Regions from separate parts of the Streptomyces sp. NPDC001348 genome, predicted to be linked through region 3. Evidence: riboswitches for the same ligand, from Rfam matches in the RefSeq annotation. Region 3 holds a riboswitch; each other region holds the start of a gene.
What was found. Region 3 has a riboswitch for S-adenosylmethionine ahead of ACWC21_RS04875 (aminotransferase class V-fold PLP-dependent enzyme). Riboswitches for the same ligand answer to the same signal wherever they lie in the genome.
Positions count from the first base shown of each region.

Region 1: another riboswitch for S-adenosylmethionine. It lies ahead of ACWC21_RS33685 (amino acid ABC transporter permease); the one in region 3 lies ahead of ACWC21_RS04875 (aminotransferase class V-fold PLP-dependent enzyme).
Region 2: another riboswitch for S-adenosylmethionine. It lies ahead of ACWC21_RS33640 (putative leader peptide); the one in region 3 lies ahead of ACWC21_RS04875 (aminotransferase class V-fold PLP-dependent enzyme).

Region 1 covers NZ_JBSFIK010000044.1:21,310-25,057, reverse strand. Annotated here, with positions in the region: gene ACWC21_RS33690 (amino acid ABC transporter ATP-binding protein) at 1-637, opposite strand, end outside; gene ACWC21_RS33685 (amino acid ABC transporter permease) at 634-1,614, opposite strand; SAM riboswitch class IV at 1,938-2,046, opposite strand; gene ACWC21_RS33680 (LLM class flavin-dependent oxidoreductase) at 2,402-3,727, opposite strand; gene ACWC21_RS33675 (aliphatic sulfonate ABC transporter substrate-binding protein) at 3,724-3,748, opposite strand, start outside.
Region 2 covers NZ_JBSFIK010000044.1:11,832-15,579, reverse strand. Annotated here, with positions in the region: gene ACWC21_RS33650 (LLM class F420-dependent oxidoreductase) at 1-3, shown strand, start outside; gene ACWC21_RS33645 (DUF1684 domain-containing protein) at 65-889, shown strand; SAM riboswitch class IV at 941-1,053, shown strand; gene ACWC21_RS33640 (putative leader peptide) at 1,088-1,204, shown strand; gene ACWC21_RS33635 (hypothetical protein) at 1,552-1,725, shown strand; gene ACWC21_RS33630 (Acg family FMN-binding oxidoreductase) at 1,814-2,794, opposite strand; gene ACWC21_RS33625 (hypothetical protein) at 2,868-3,404, opposite strand; gene ACWC21_RS33620 (hypothetical protein) at 3,669-3,748, opposite strand, start outside.
Region 3 covers NZ_JBSFIK010000003.1:287,486-291,233, reverse strand. Annotated here, with positions in the region: gene trpD (anthranilate phosphoribosyltransferase) at 1-785, shown strand, start outside; gene ACWC21_RS04885 (PRC-barrel domain-containing protein) at 902-1,258, shown strand; gene ACWC21_RS04880 (hypothetical protein) at 1,286-1,456, shown strand; SAM riboswitch class IV at 1,522-1,638, shown strand; gene ACWC21_RS04875 (aminotransferase class V-fold PLP-dependent enzyme) at 1,801-3,177, shown strand; gene ACWC21_RS04870 (Lrp/AsnC family transcriptional regulator) at 3,241-3,522, opposite strand; gene ACWC21_RS04865 (rhomboid family intramembrane serine protease) at 3,519-3,748, opposite strand, start outside.

The DNA of each region.
Region 1 (3,748 bases), on a different contig from region 3:
TGGTGCCGCTGGCCGCCAGGTCCTTGATGACGGCGAGGACTTCACCCACCAGTTCGGGGTCGAGGGCGGAGGTGGGCTCGTCGAAGAGGACGACGCCGGGGCGCAGGGCGAGGGCGCGGGCGATGGCGACGCGCTGCTGCTGGCCGCCGGAGAGCTGGCGGGGATAGGCGCCGGTCTTGTCGGCGAGGCCGACGCGGCCGAGGAGTTCACGGGCGAGTTCCTGTGCCTCGGGCTTGCCGAGTCTGCCGGTGGCGACGGGAGCCGCGGCCACGTTGTCCAGCACGGTCAGGTGCGGGAAGAGGTTGAAGTTCTGGAAGACGAACCCGATCCGGCCGCGCTGGGTCAGGATGGCCCGCTCGCTCAGCTCCTTCAGCCGGTCGCCCTGCCGCTTCACGCCGATCAGTTCGCCGTTGATGCTGACGTAACCGATCTCCGGCTTCTCCAGGTGATTGATGATCCGCAGCAGGGTCGACTTGCCGGAGCCGGAGGGGCCGAGGATGACGGTGACCTCGCCGGGGCGGACGGTCAGGTCGACGCCGTCCAGCACCCGGTGGGTGCCGTACCACTTGTGCACGTCGTGGACCTCGACGGTGGCGGCCTCGACGTCCGCCAGTGCTTCGAGCGTCTCGGCGGTCATACGGCGGCCTCCCGGCGGCTACGGGCCCTCAGGTCGGAAAGTCCGGTGCGGAGCTTCTGCAACGGTGTCGGCGGCAGGCTGCGGGTGGCACCGCGGGCGTAGTGCCGCTCGATGTAGAACTGGATGACGGACACGACGCTGGTCAGGATCAGGTACCAGACGGTGACGACCAGCAGCAGCGGCACGATGTCGCCGGGGTAGGTGGAGCCCATGGTCTGCGCGGAGCCGAACAGGTCGAGCAGGGAGACGTAGAAGACCAGCGAGGTCCCCTTGATCAGACCGATGAGCTGGTTGACGTAGTTCGGGATGATCGAGCGGAGCGCCTGCGGGAAGACGATCCTGCGGAACTGGTACCCCTTGGGCAGACCGAGCGCCGCGGCCGCCTCGTGCTGGCCCTGGTCGACGGAGAGGATGCCGCCGCGGACCACCTCGGCCGCGTAGGCAGCCTCGTTGAGGCTGAGGCCGACGACCGCGACGACCATGTCGGTGGCGAGTCTCGACTCGTCGAAGGAGAAGAAGGCCGGGCCGAAGGGGATGCCGACGCTCAACGTCTTGTACAGGGCGCTGAAGTTGTACAGGAAGATCAGTACCACGATGAGCGGGATGGAGCGCAGCGCCCAGACGTAGGTCCAGCTGACCGCGCGCAGCACCGGGCTCTTCGAGAGCCGGCCCAGTGCCAGTACGATGCCTCCGGCAAGCCCCAGCACCGCGCTGTAAGCGGTGACTTGAAGGGTGATCAGCAGGCCGTCGAGGATGGCGGGGCGCAGGAACCAGTAGCTCCAGCGGCCCCACTGGTAGAAGGGGTTGGTGACCAGCCCGTGTACGAACTGGGCGACGAGGACCAGCACGACCGCGGTGACGATCCAGCGGCCTGGCCGCCGCAGCGGAAGAACTCGCTGGGGGGTGAGGGGCTTTGCCGGTACGTCGGTGGTCGGCGCATCGGCGAGGGTGACGGTGGCACCAGGGGGTTCACTCATGGTGGGCTCCGGCTGGGTGGGAGCACCCCGGAGGCACGGCGGCATGGGGGGACGCACACGACGGCGAGGTTCCGGGGGCGGGGAGGGCAACGGCACACCGCGGGCGCGGTGTTCGTCAGGATGTGCGGGGGCTGCGGGGAGGTGTCAGCCCCGACAGCGGGCGCGGCCCGGTGCGGTACACAGTGCGCTGTTCACGCGGAGCAGATCGACGGCACGGTCGGCGACGAGCAGGTTCGCGTACGACGGTACGCAGCCGCGGGAGCGGCGTGCGGCCGTCCTCGGAGCTGCGTACATGCGTCACCGTCACTGTTCCGGCCCCAGGGGCCTCGCGCTTACCGAAACTTCATCGGCCGGGTCGTCACCTGGGGCACCCCACCGCGGTGCGAGGGTTGCCGGTCAGCAAGCCAGGGCTTGTCGCTGACGCTCATGACCTTTCTGTGCGGTAGTCAAGACAACTTCCCGAACGTGTGTCAACGCCGGTCCAGCAGGTGGAACGGCCGGCGGACGGCGTGGGCCGTCCAGTCCAGGATGCGGATGGCCCTCCGGTGGTCTCCAGGCACTGGCAGCGGGGGGCGCACCGAGCCGATCAGCGTGGTCTTCCCGGCGCCGTTCACCCGAGCAGCCCGAAGAAGGCGCCGTCCGGCATGTCCAGGTCGAGCCCGGCCACCGCGGTGAAGTCGTCTTCGTGGCCTTGCGCAGGCCCTCGACCCGCAACGCAGCCGGACTCCCGCCGCTCCGGGAAGTGGAAGCGGCAGGAGTCGCGAGCGGAACGCCCACGGGAAGCGGTTCAGTCATGGAACTGGTTCACCGGGACCGGCAGTCCGTAGTGCTCGCGCAGGGTCGCGCCCTCGTACTCCTCGCGGAACAGGCCCTTGCCGCGCAGGATCGGCAGAACGTGTTCGGCGAAGGCAGCGAGGCCCGACGGCAGGGCGGGCGCCATGATGTTGAACCCGTCCGCGGCACCGCCCTCGAACCAGGCGATGATGGTGTCCGCGATCTGCTCGGGCGTGCCGACGAACTCGAAGTGCCCTCGCCCGCCACCGAGCCGCGAGATGATCTGGCGAACCGTCAGCTGCTCGCGCATGGCGAGGTCGATGATCAGGTCGGAACGGCTCTGGGAGCCCTCCAGCTTCGGCCTTGAGAGAATGAAGTCCGGCAGGGGCGCGTCGAGTCGGAAGACGGACGGTTCCGTCTCGAACACGGCGGCCAGCTGGCGCAGCCCGTATTCCGGAATCCGCAGCTCGTCGAACTGCCGTGCGAGCGCCCGGGCTTCCGCCTCGGTCGAGCCGATGTACGGGACGATGCCCGGCAGGACGATGACGCCGTCCGGGTCACGCCCCGCGGCCCTGGTGCGGGCCTTGATGTCGGCGTAGAAGGCAGCCGCGCGCTCGTACGTCGTGTGCGCGGTGAAGATCGCCTCGGCGTGGTGGGCCGCGAAGTCCTTGCCGTCCTCGGAGGAGCCGGCCTGGACGAGCAGCGGGTGACCCTGCGGTGGACGCTCGACATTGAGCGGGCCGGCCACCTTGAAGTACCTGCCCTGGTGGCCGAGCCGGTGCAGCCGCCCGGGGTCGGCGTAGCGTCCCGTGGCCCTGTCCGCCAGGACGGCCTCGGACTCCCAGCTGTCCCACAGTGCCTTGGCGACCTTCAGGAACTCGTCGGCGCGGGCGTAGCGCTCGGCGTGGCCGGGACGGTCGTCGAGGCCGAAGTTGGCCGCCTCGTCCGCGCCCGCCGAGGTGACGATGTTCCAGCCTGCGCGGCCGCCGCTGACATGGTCGACGGACGCGAGCCGACGGGCGAGGTTGTACGGCTCGTTGTACGTCGAGGACACGGTCGCGATGAGGCCGATTCTGCTGGTCGCCTGGGACAGCGCGGTCAGCAGGGTCAGCGGTTCGAGCTGGCCCGGCGGCCGGAACTCACCGGTGCCGATGAGGGCCGGGCCGTCCGCCAGGAACAGCGAGTCGAACTTGGCGCTCTCGGCCAGCCGCGCCAGTTCGATCCAGTGCCGCAGGTCGAAGTCCGCCCGGGGATTGCTGTGCGGGAGCCGCCACGCCGCCTCGTGGTGGCCCGCTTCCATGAGGAAGGCGTTGAGGTGGAGTTGCCGTCTCTCGCTCATGAGGTGACCTTCAGCTTGGAG
Region 2 (3,748 bases), on a different contig from region 3:
TGAACACGCCGGCCGGACCGACGGCCCGACCGGGCCCCCTGCACCCCGTGACGAAGGAGAACCCATGACCACCGAGGCCACCACGACCGACTTCCGTGCCTTCACCGAGAACTGGCTGGAGTGGTACCGCGCCCAAGAGGCCCGGCTCTCCGCCCCGCACGGGTTCCTGGCGATCACCGGCCTGCACTGGCTCGACGACCGGCCCCAGCGCTTCCCGGACGCGCCCGGTACGTGGCGCACCGGCCCCGACGGGGTCGTCGTGGACCTCGACGGCGGCGAGGAACTACTCGTCGACGGAACGCCGGTGCACGGGGAACACCGTTTCGGGGTGCTTCCCGAACGCGGCGGCGTCGACGCGGTCTGGGGAGACGCCGTCGTCGAGGTCGCCAAGCGTGGCGGCAACGACATCGTGCGCCCCCGGCACCCGGACGCGCCGCTGCGCACGGCCTTCACCGGCACACCCGCCTACGCCCCCGACCCGCGCTGGGCCGTGACGGGCCGCTACATCCCCTTCGACACGCCACGACCCACCACCGTGTGCGCCGCCGTCGAGGGCCTTGAGCACGTGTACGACGCTCCGGGCAGGGTCGAGTTCGAGTTGGACGGGCGCCCGCTGTCGCTGACCACTTTCCCCGGCCATGGTGCGGGCCGGCTGATGGTGCTGTTCACCGACGCGACCTCCGGGGTCACCACCTACGCCGCCAACCGGGTCCTCGCCCTGGAGCCGCCCGCCGCCGACGGCACGGTCGTCCTGGACTTCAACCGCGCCGCAAATCTGCCGTGCGCCTACACGGACCTGGCCACCTGCCCGCTGCCCCCGGCCGAGAACCGGCTGCCGGTGGCGATCGAGGCCGGCCAGAAGATCCCCCGCGAGCGCGGCGGTTCCTGAGCCGGGCTCGGCCATTGACCAACGGCAAGATCTCTCCGTACGATCAACAGCGGCATTGAGTGTCAGCATCAAGCCCTGGCTCGTTGACCGGCAACCCTCCCACGCGGTGGGGTGCTCCAGGTGAGAGCCCGGCGGGATCACCGAAAATCCCGCAAGCGCGTGGCCCCGTGACCGGGGCGGGACAGGTGGAGGCCCGATATGCGGCACGGTGGTGAACTCAGCGCCTCTTTCGCCGGCACCACCGTGTTCTCCCGACTCTCGCGTCGGCGCCACATCGACCTCAAGCGCTCGACCAGCTGTCTCTGTCAGGCCTGACGGGCCTTCCCAGCGCTGGTCGCGGTCCGGCACCGGTCCTCGCCGCGTCCGTCTGCGCCTGATCCTCGCACTTCCCCGTTCCCTGTCTGCACAGCTCTCCCCCGGCGTCGGCATCGCGCCGACCGAGGCCGCACGCCCACGCACGGACATGTCCTGTGCAACCACCGTGCCGGGCGACACGAGCAGGAGAAGCCCTCCGTGACTGCACTTCCCCACGTCAGAACCCCTCGGTGGGCGGCACTGACCGCCCTTGTGACCACCAGCGTTCTGCTGACCGCCTGCGGATCGGGCGGCGGTGATGCAGGCAGCGGCACCGGGCTGCCCAGATCCGGCGGCACCCTGACCGCGTGTCCGTGCGCGGACCGGCCGCGCCACCGCGGAGACCGATCCCGCCGAACACGAGCGCCCTCTCCTGGACCGGACCGCTCTCCTGGGTGGTTTCCCAAGACTGGATCTTCCTGCGCATCGAGGCCGAGGTGGTTACCGGCCGGGAGATCACCGGCACGCCCGGCACGGACTGACCGAGCATCCCGCGTTACGGTCGTGCTCCCGGCCCCTTCCCGTCCACCGCAGCCAGCGCCCCCCTCCACAGGAGTCGCACCGGCTCATTCAATCCCCATGCGGCTGCACCGTCTGGGTGGAGGCACGCGGTGTGCGGCCGCCGTCCGGTCCGTAGCCGAACCTGATCAGCCCCTGGGGGCAGCAGCGCCGCTGCGGCAGGCAGGCCGCCGCCCGCAGATCCGGCCACTCCATCGCCTGGTGCAGCATCGAGGTGCGCACCCCGTGCGCGGTCGCGGTCAGCAGCACGTGCTCCAGGGCCTGCCCCGCCCGCAGCCAGTCCTCTCGCCGGTCGTGGGCCGTCCACAGCAGGGCCACCTGGGCGTGGCGCTCGAAGTGCTGGTCAGGCGGGTGCGGTATGGGCAGTCGGCCGGTGAAACCACGCATCGGAATCCGCCCGTCCGCGTCCTGTGGGCCGAGAGCGGTGAGCGGGATGCCGTACGGCACGTTGGCACCGGGTGCGGTGATCCAGGCGCGCGATTCAGCGGTACGTGCCGGGCGGGCCTGGTTGCGCGCTTCGGCCGCCGCGGTCAGCCCGAGCAACAGACGGGTGCCGGCGAAGTCCGGCACGCACAGTCGCGCGCCCTCGGCCTGTGCGGCCGCTGTCATCTCCGCCACGACCGCTTCGGGCACCGGGCGACCGGTGAAGGGCATCCGGCTGGTGTGGCGCCGCTCGACAGCCGGGTACAGCCACCGGCAGTCCGGCAACTCCCCAGCAGGCGTGGTCAGCTGTACGGTGGCCAGCAGGTCCCGCTCCCCGGGATCAGGCAGCAGCCGGACCACGGGGTCCCAGCCCAGGTGCGCGACGGCGACCCGGAGGTTGAAGACAGCAGCGCCCACGGACAGATGCTGGGCCCGACGGTCGGGGTCGGCCAGCGGCAGTGTTCGCCTGTTGTCGGCGCGCACCTCGATGGAACGGGTGGCCGCCCGCAGCCCGAAGCGCCACGGCTGCGTGTTGTGGATCGACGGTGCCGCGACGGCAGCGGCCATCAGCGTCTCCAGCACGCCGGCGTCGATCTCCCGGGTCTGCATGCGCGGCTCCTCAACTCCTTCGACGGGCCGCAAGGGTGTGCGGAGCTCCCCGTCTGTCCTCCACCTTCGGTCGTCACACAGACGCATGACGAGGGCCGTCCGTCCCCCCCTGCGGACCGGACGGCCCGGGCATCCGGTGCACCGCTCCGCCGGCCACCGGGGCCAGTGAGGCGTCGCGGGACTTCCGGCCGTGCGAGAAGGCGGCTGCGAGGTCCAGGCCTCCGCTGCCGGCGGCCATGGACATCTGTCCGTCGTGTCCAGCGGTGGTCTCCCCGCTGCCGGTCTTCACGACGGTGTCGAGGGTCATTCCGGCGGCGCGGTGTCCGGGCAGGGTGCACCAGGCGGTGCGGTTCCTGGTGACCTGCCCGAGGTCGAGCGTGCGGCTTTCCCCCCGAGAGAGGAGCGGGGTGGTGGGGCCGCCGCCGACCTTCAGGTCGTGACGCTGGGCGTCCTTGTTCGTGGCCTTCGGCTTGAGCCCGGTTCCCTTGGTGACCTCGATCCGGCCGGGCTGGATACGCAGGTTGGCCAGGGTGACATTGACGGGACGGGAAACGGTGGCGACGCCGCTCCCCGTCCCGGCGGCGACGGCTGGGCCGTCTGTGCTGCCCACCGCTGTCGGCCACCATGACAGCCAGCACGATCAGTACGACACCCGCCGCCGAGCCCAGCAGGACCGGCCGCCGCGACGAGCCGCCCTCTCCGGCGCGGCCGAGGCCTCGAACCAGGACTCGGGTCGTCGGAGCGAGGAACGCCACTGCGGACGCCGCGGCCGGCAGCAGGCCCACCGTGCCGACAACGCCGGGCAGCGGGAGCGCCAGCAGCACGACCCCTGTGTTCAGGGCGGTCAAGCGGACCCACCAGCAGCTCTCCAACATCAGCGACATGAACCGGGAGCCGGCCGCGAAGGACGACGGCCACGGCAGTCCGGGCGGGCGCCGGCGGCGTCGAGGAGGG
Region 3 (3,748 bases):
GCACGGGTGGCGACGGCGCGAAGACGGTGAACATCTCCACGATGGCGGCGCTCGTGGTGGCCGGCACCGGCGCGAAGGTCGTCAAGCACGGCAACCGGGCCGCCTCGTCGGCGTCGGGCTCCTCGGACGTCCTGGAGAAGCTGGGCGTCAACCTGGACCTGACGCCACAGCGGGTGGCCGAGGTCGCGGAGGAGGCGGGCATCACCTTCTGCTTCGCGGTGAAGTTCCACCCGGCACTGCGCCATGTGGCCGCCACACGCGGCCAGTTGGGCATCCGGACGGTCTTCAACGCCCTCGGGCCGCTGACCAACCCGGCGAAGGTGAAGGCGCAGGCGGTCGGCGTCGCGGACCCCCGCCTGGCGCCGATGATCGCGGGCGTCCTGGCCGGACGCGGCAACTCCTCCCTCGTCTTCCGCGGTGACGACGGCCTCGACGAGCTGACCACGACCTCCACCTCCCACGTCTGGGTGGTCAGGGACGGCAAGGTCACCGAGGAGACCTTCGACCCGCGGGACGTCGGCATCCAACTGGTGCCGGTGGAGGCGCTGCGCGGCGGCGACCCGTCGTACAACGCCGAGGTGGCGCTGCGTCTGCTCGACGGCGAGACCGGGCCCGTCCGCGACGCCGTCCTGCTGAACTCGGCGGCGGCGCTGGTGGCCCTGGACCCGACGGGAGAACCGCTGGCCGAGCAGTTGCGTGCCGGGATGCGCAAGGCGGCCGAGTCGATCGACTCCGGGGCGGCCAGGCGGACCCTCGACCGCTGGGTGGCGGCGAGCAACGCGTAGGGACTGCCCCGACGGGGAGCAGCCGCGGGAGTAGAGTGAAACTGTGAAAACGTGGCCCCGCGGCTGCTCCGTCTCGGCGTGGGGTGCCCGGGGACACGGGCCGCAAGGAGCGAGGCATGATCCACTCAGCCGATATCCGCGAGTGGCGCAACCGTGACGTGATCGATCCCAGGGGCCGCAAGATCGGTGCCCTGGAAGCGGTCTACGTGGACACCACCACCGACACTCCTGCCATGGTCACCGTCCGCACCGGACTGCCGACCCGGCACCGGCTCGTCTTCGTCCCCCTCGACGAGGCGACCCTCGGTCCCGGGTACGTGAAGGTGGCCCACTCCAGGGGGCAGGTGAAGAAGGCACCGTCCATCGGCATGGACGACGTCCTGCCGGTCGAGCGGGAGCACGAGATCTACGAACACTACGACAGGCCCTACGAGGCCGATGTCCAACGCGGGCGCCGGCTGGCGCGCGGCTGACCGGCCCGTCGGAGGAGGCGGTCACCCATGGCGCTCTTCCTGTTCCTGATCCTCGTGGCCGTCATCCTGGGGCTCATCGGCGTGGCGGCACAGGGGCTGTTCTACCTCCTGGTCATCGGTGCGGTGATCCTGGTGGCCGACCTGGTGCTGTTCGGCGTGCGCTGGTCCCGGCACCACGGGCACCACGTCGTGCGGTGAGACTCCCGTCCGCCATCCGGACATGAGTTGCGGGCCGGTGATCAGCCACGTAACTTCTGTGACCAGGTCATGAGTGACAGTCATTCGGCCCCGGCCGACTGTCCGGCAACCCTCCGTCCGTGGCGGGGTGCCCCGGGTGAAGACCAGGCCGTGGGCAGCGAGGTCCGCGGCAAGCGCGGACCCCTCGCAAGCCAGGGGTCCTGGTCGTCGAGGGAGCCTTCTGTGAGCAAGCGAATGCGCTAGGGCGTCGAGCCCCGCCTCCGCATCCCCCTTTTCACCTCATCCGTGCTTGAGCGCCGTCCGCTCGTGCGGTGAGTTCCGCCTGCCTTCACAGGAGTACACCCATGTCCGTCCGCACCGTTGCCGCCGACCAGTCCCTCTGTGCCCCGCTGCCCGTTCTCGGCCGGGACGTCACCGTCCCGCTCGTCACCGGTGGGGAGGTCGCCTACGCCGCGCTCGACTACGCGGCCAGCGCCCCCGCGCTCCAGCGGGTCTGGGACGACGTGGCCGCGTACGCCCCCTACTACGGCAGCGTGCACCGGGGCGCCGGCTACCTCTCGCAGCTGTCCACCGACCTCTTCGAGAACGCCCGCGCCACGGTCGCCGAGTTCCTCGACTGCCGGGCGGACGACCAGGTCGTCTTCACCCGGTCGACCACGGACTCCCTGAACCTCCTCGCCCGCGCGCTCCCCGCGGGCTGCCAGGTCTTCGTCTTCGAGACCGAGCACCACGCCTCCCTGCTGCCCTGGCAGGACGCCCGGGTCACCTACCTCGACGCCCCCCGCACCCCGCGGCAGGCCGTGGAGACCCTCGAGCGGGCCCTCGCCGGCCGCCCTGTACCGACCGGAGGGGGCCACGGCCCGGCCCTGGTGTGCGTGACCGGCGCCTCCAACGTCACCGGTGAGCTCTGGCCGGTCCGCGAACTGGCCGCCGCCGCCCACGCGCACGGCGCCCGGATCGTCCTGGACGCCGCCCAGCTGGCCCCGCACCACCCGGTGAGCCTCAGGGAGCTGGACGTCGACTGGGTCGCGTTCTCCGGGCACAAGCTGTACGCCCCGTTCGGCTCCGGTGTGCTGGCCGGCCGTGCCGACTGGCTGCGCGCGGCCGAGCCGTACCTCGCGGGCGGCGGCGCCAGCCGCAAGGTCACCCGGCGCGACGACGGGGGAGTGGAGGTGGAGTGGCACGACAGCGCCGCCCGCCACGAGGCCGGCTCCCCGAACGTCATCGGCGCCTACTCCATCGCCTCGGCCTGCAAGGCGCTCACCGAGGCGGGCTTCGAGAGCCTGGTCGCCCGCGAGCAGCACCTGATCGCCGAGGTCCGCGCGGGCCTGGCGGAGGTCCCCGAGGTCCGGGTGCTGTCCCTCTTCGGCGACGACGCCCCGCGCGTCGGCGTCATCTCCTTCGTCGTCGAGGGCTGGAACAGCTCCCACTTCGCCGCCGCGCTCTCCGCGGAGTACGGCATCGGCGTCCGCGACGGCCTGTTCTGCGCCCACCCCCTGGTCCGCACCCTGCTGGGCAGCGACCCGCAGACGCAGGGCGAGTGCGGCGCCCCCGAGGCGGCGCCCGGCGAGAAGTCCCTCAACGCCGTCCGGGTCAGCTTCGGCGCGGGCACACCGGACGAGCACGTGGAGCGGTTCGTGTCCGCGGTGAAGGAACTGGTGCGGGACGGTGCCAAGTGGCGCTACCGGACCGAGGACGGCCGCTGCGTTCCGGCCGTCTGACCCCCGGCTCGGCAACCGGCTCCACGCGGCCTCCGGCCGAAACGAGGCCCTCGTCGGCCCGTCCTAGCTGTCCAGCCCGATCGCGAACGCCGCCTCCAGGTCGTGCTGGGAGTAGGTGCGGAACGCCACGTGCGTGTCGGTGGCCTCCACGCCGGGGATCTTGCTGATCCGGCCGGGGATGACATCCGCCAGGTCCTCGTGCCGGCTCACCCTGACCATGGCGATCAGGTCGTAGGTGCCGGTGACCGAGAAGACCTCGCTGACACTGTCCAGCGCGGCGATCTGCTCCGCGATCTCGGGGATCCGGTCCACGCTGGTCTTGATGAGCACGATCGCGGTGATCACGGCTGGTTCTCTCCCTCGGGGGCCGGGGCTGGGGCGGCCTCAACTCTAGGGCAGCCCCTGGTGGCCCGCCCGAACAGCACCCACGCGAGGACGAAGCCCAGCCCGAAGCCCACCAGGTGGGCCAGGTACGCCACACCCGGGCCCTGCGGGGCACGGCCCGCCGCCAGCCACTGCAGGGCCGCCCAGAAGGGCAGGACGATCCAGGCGGGGAAGCGCAGCGGGAGGA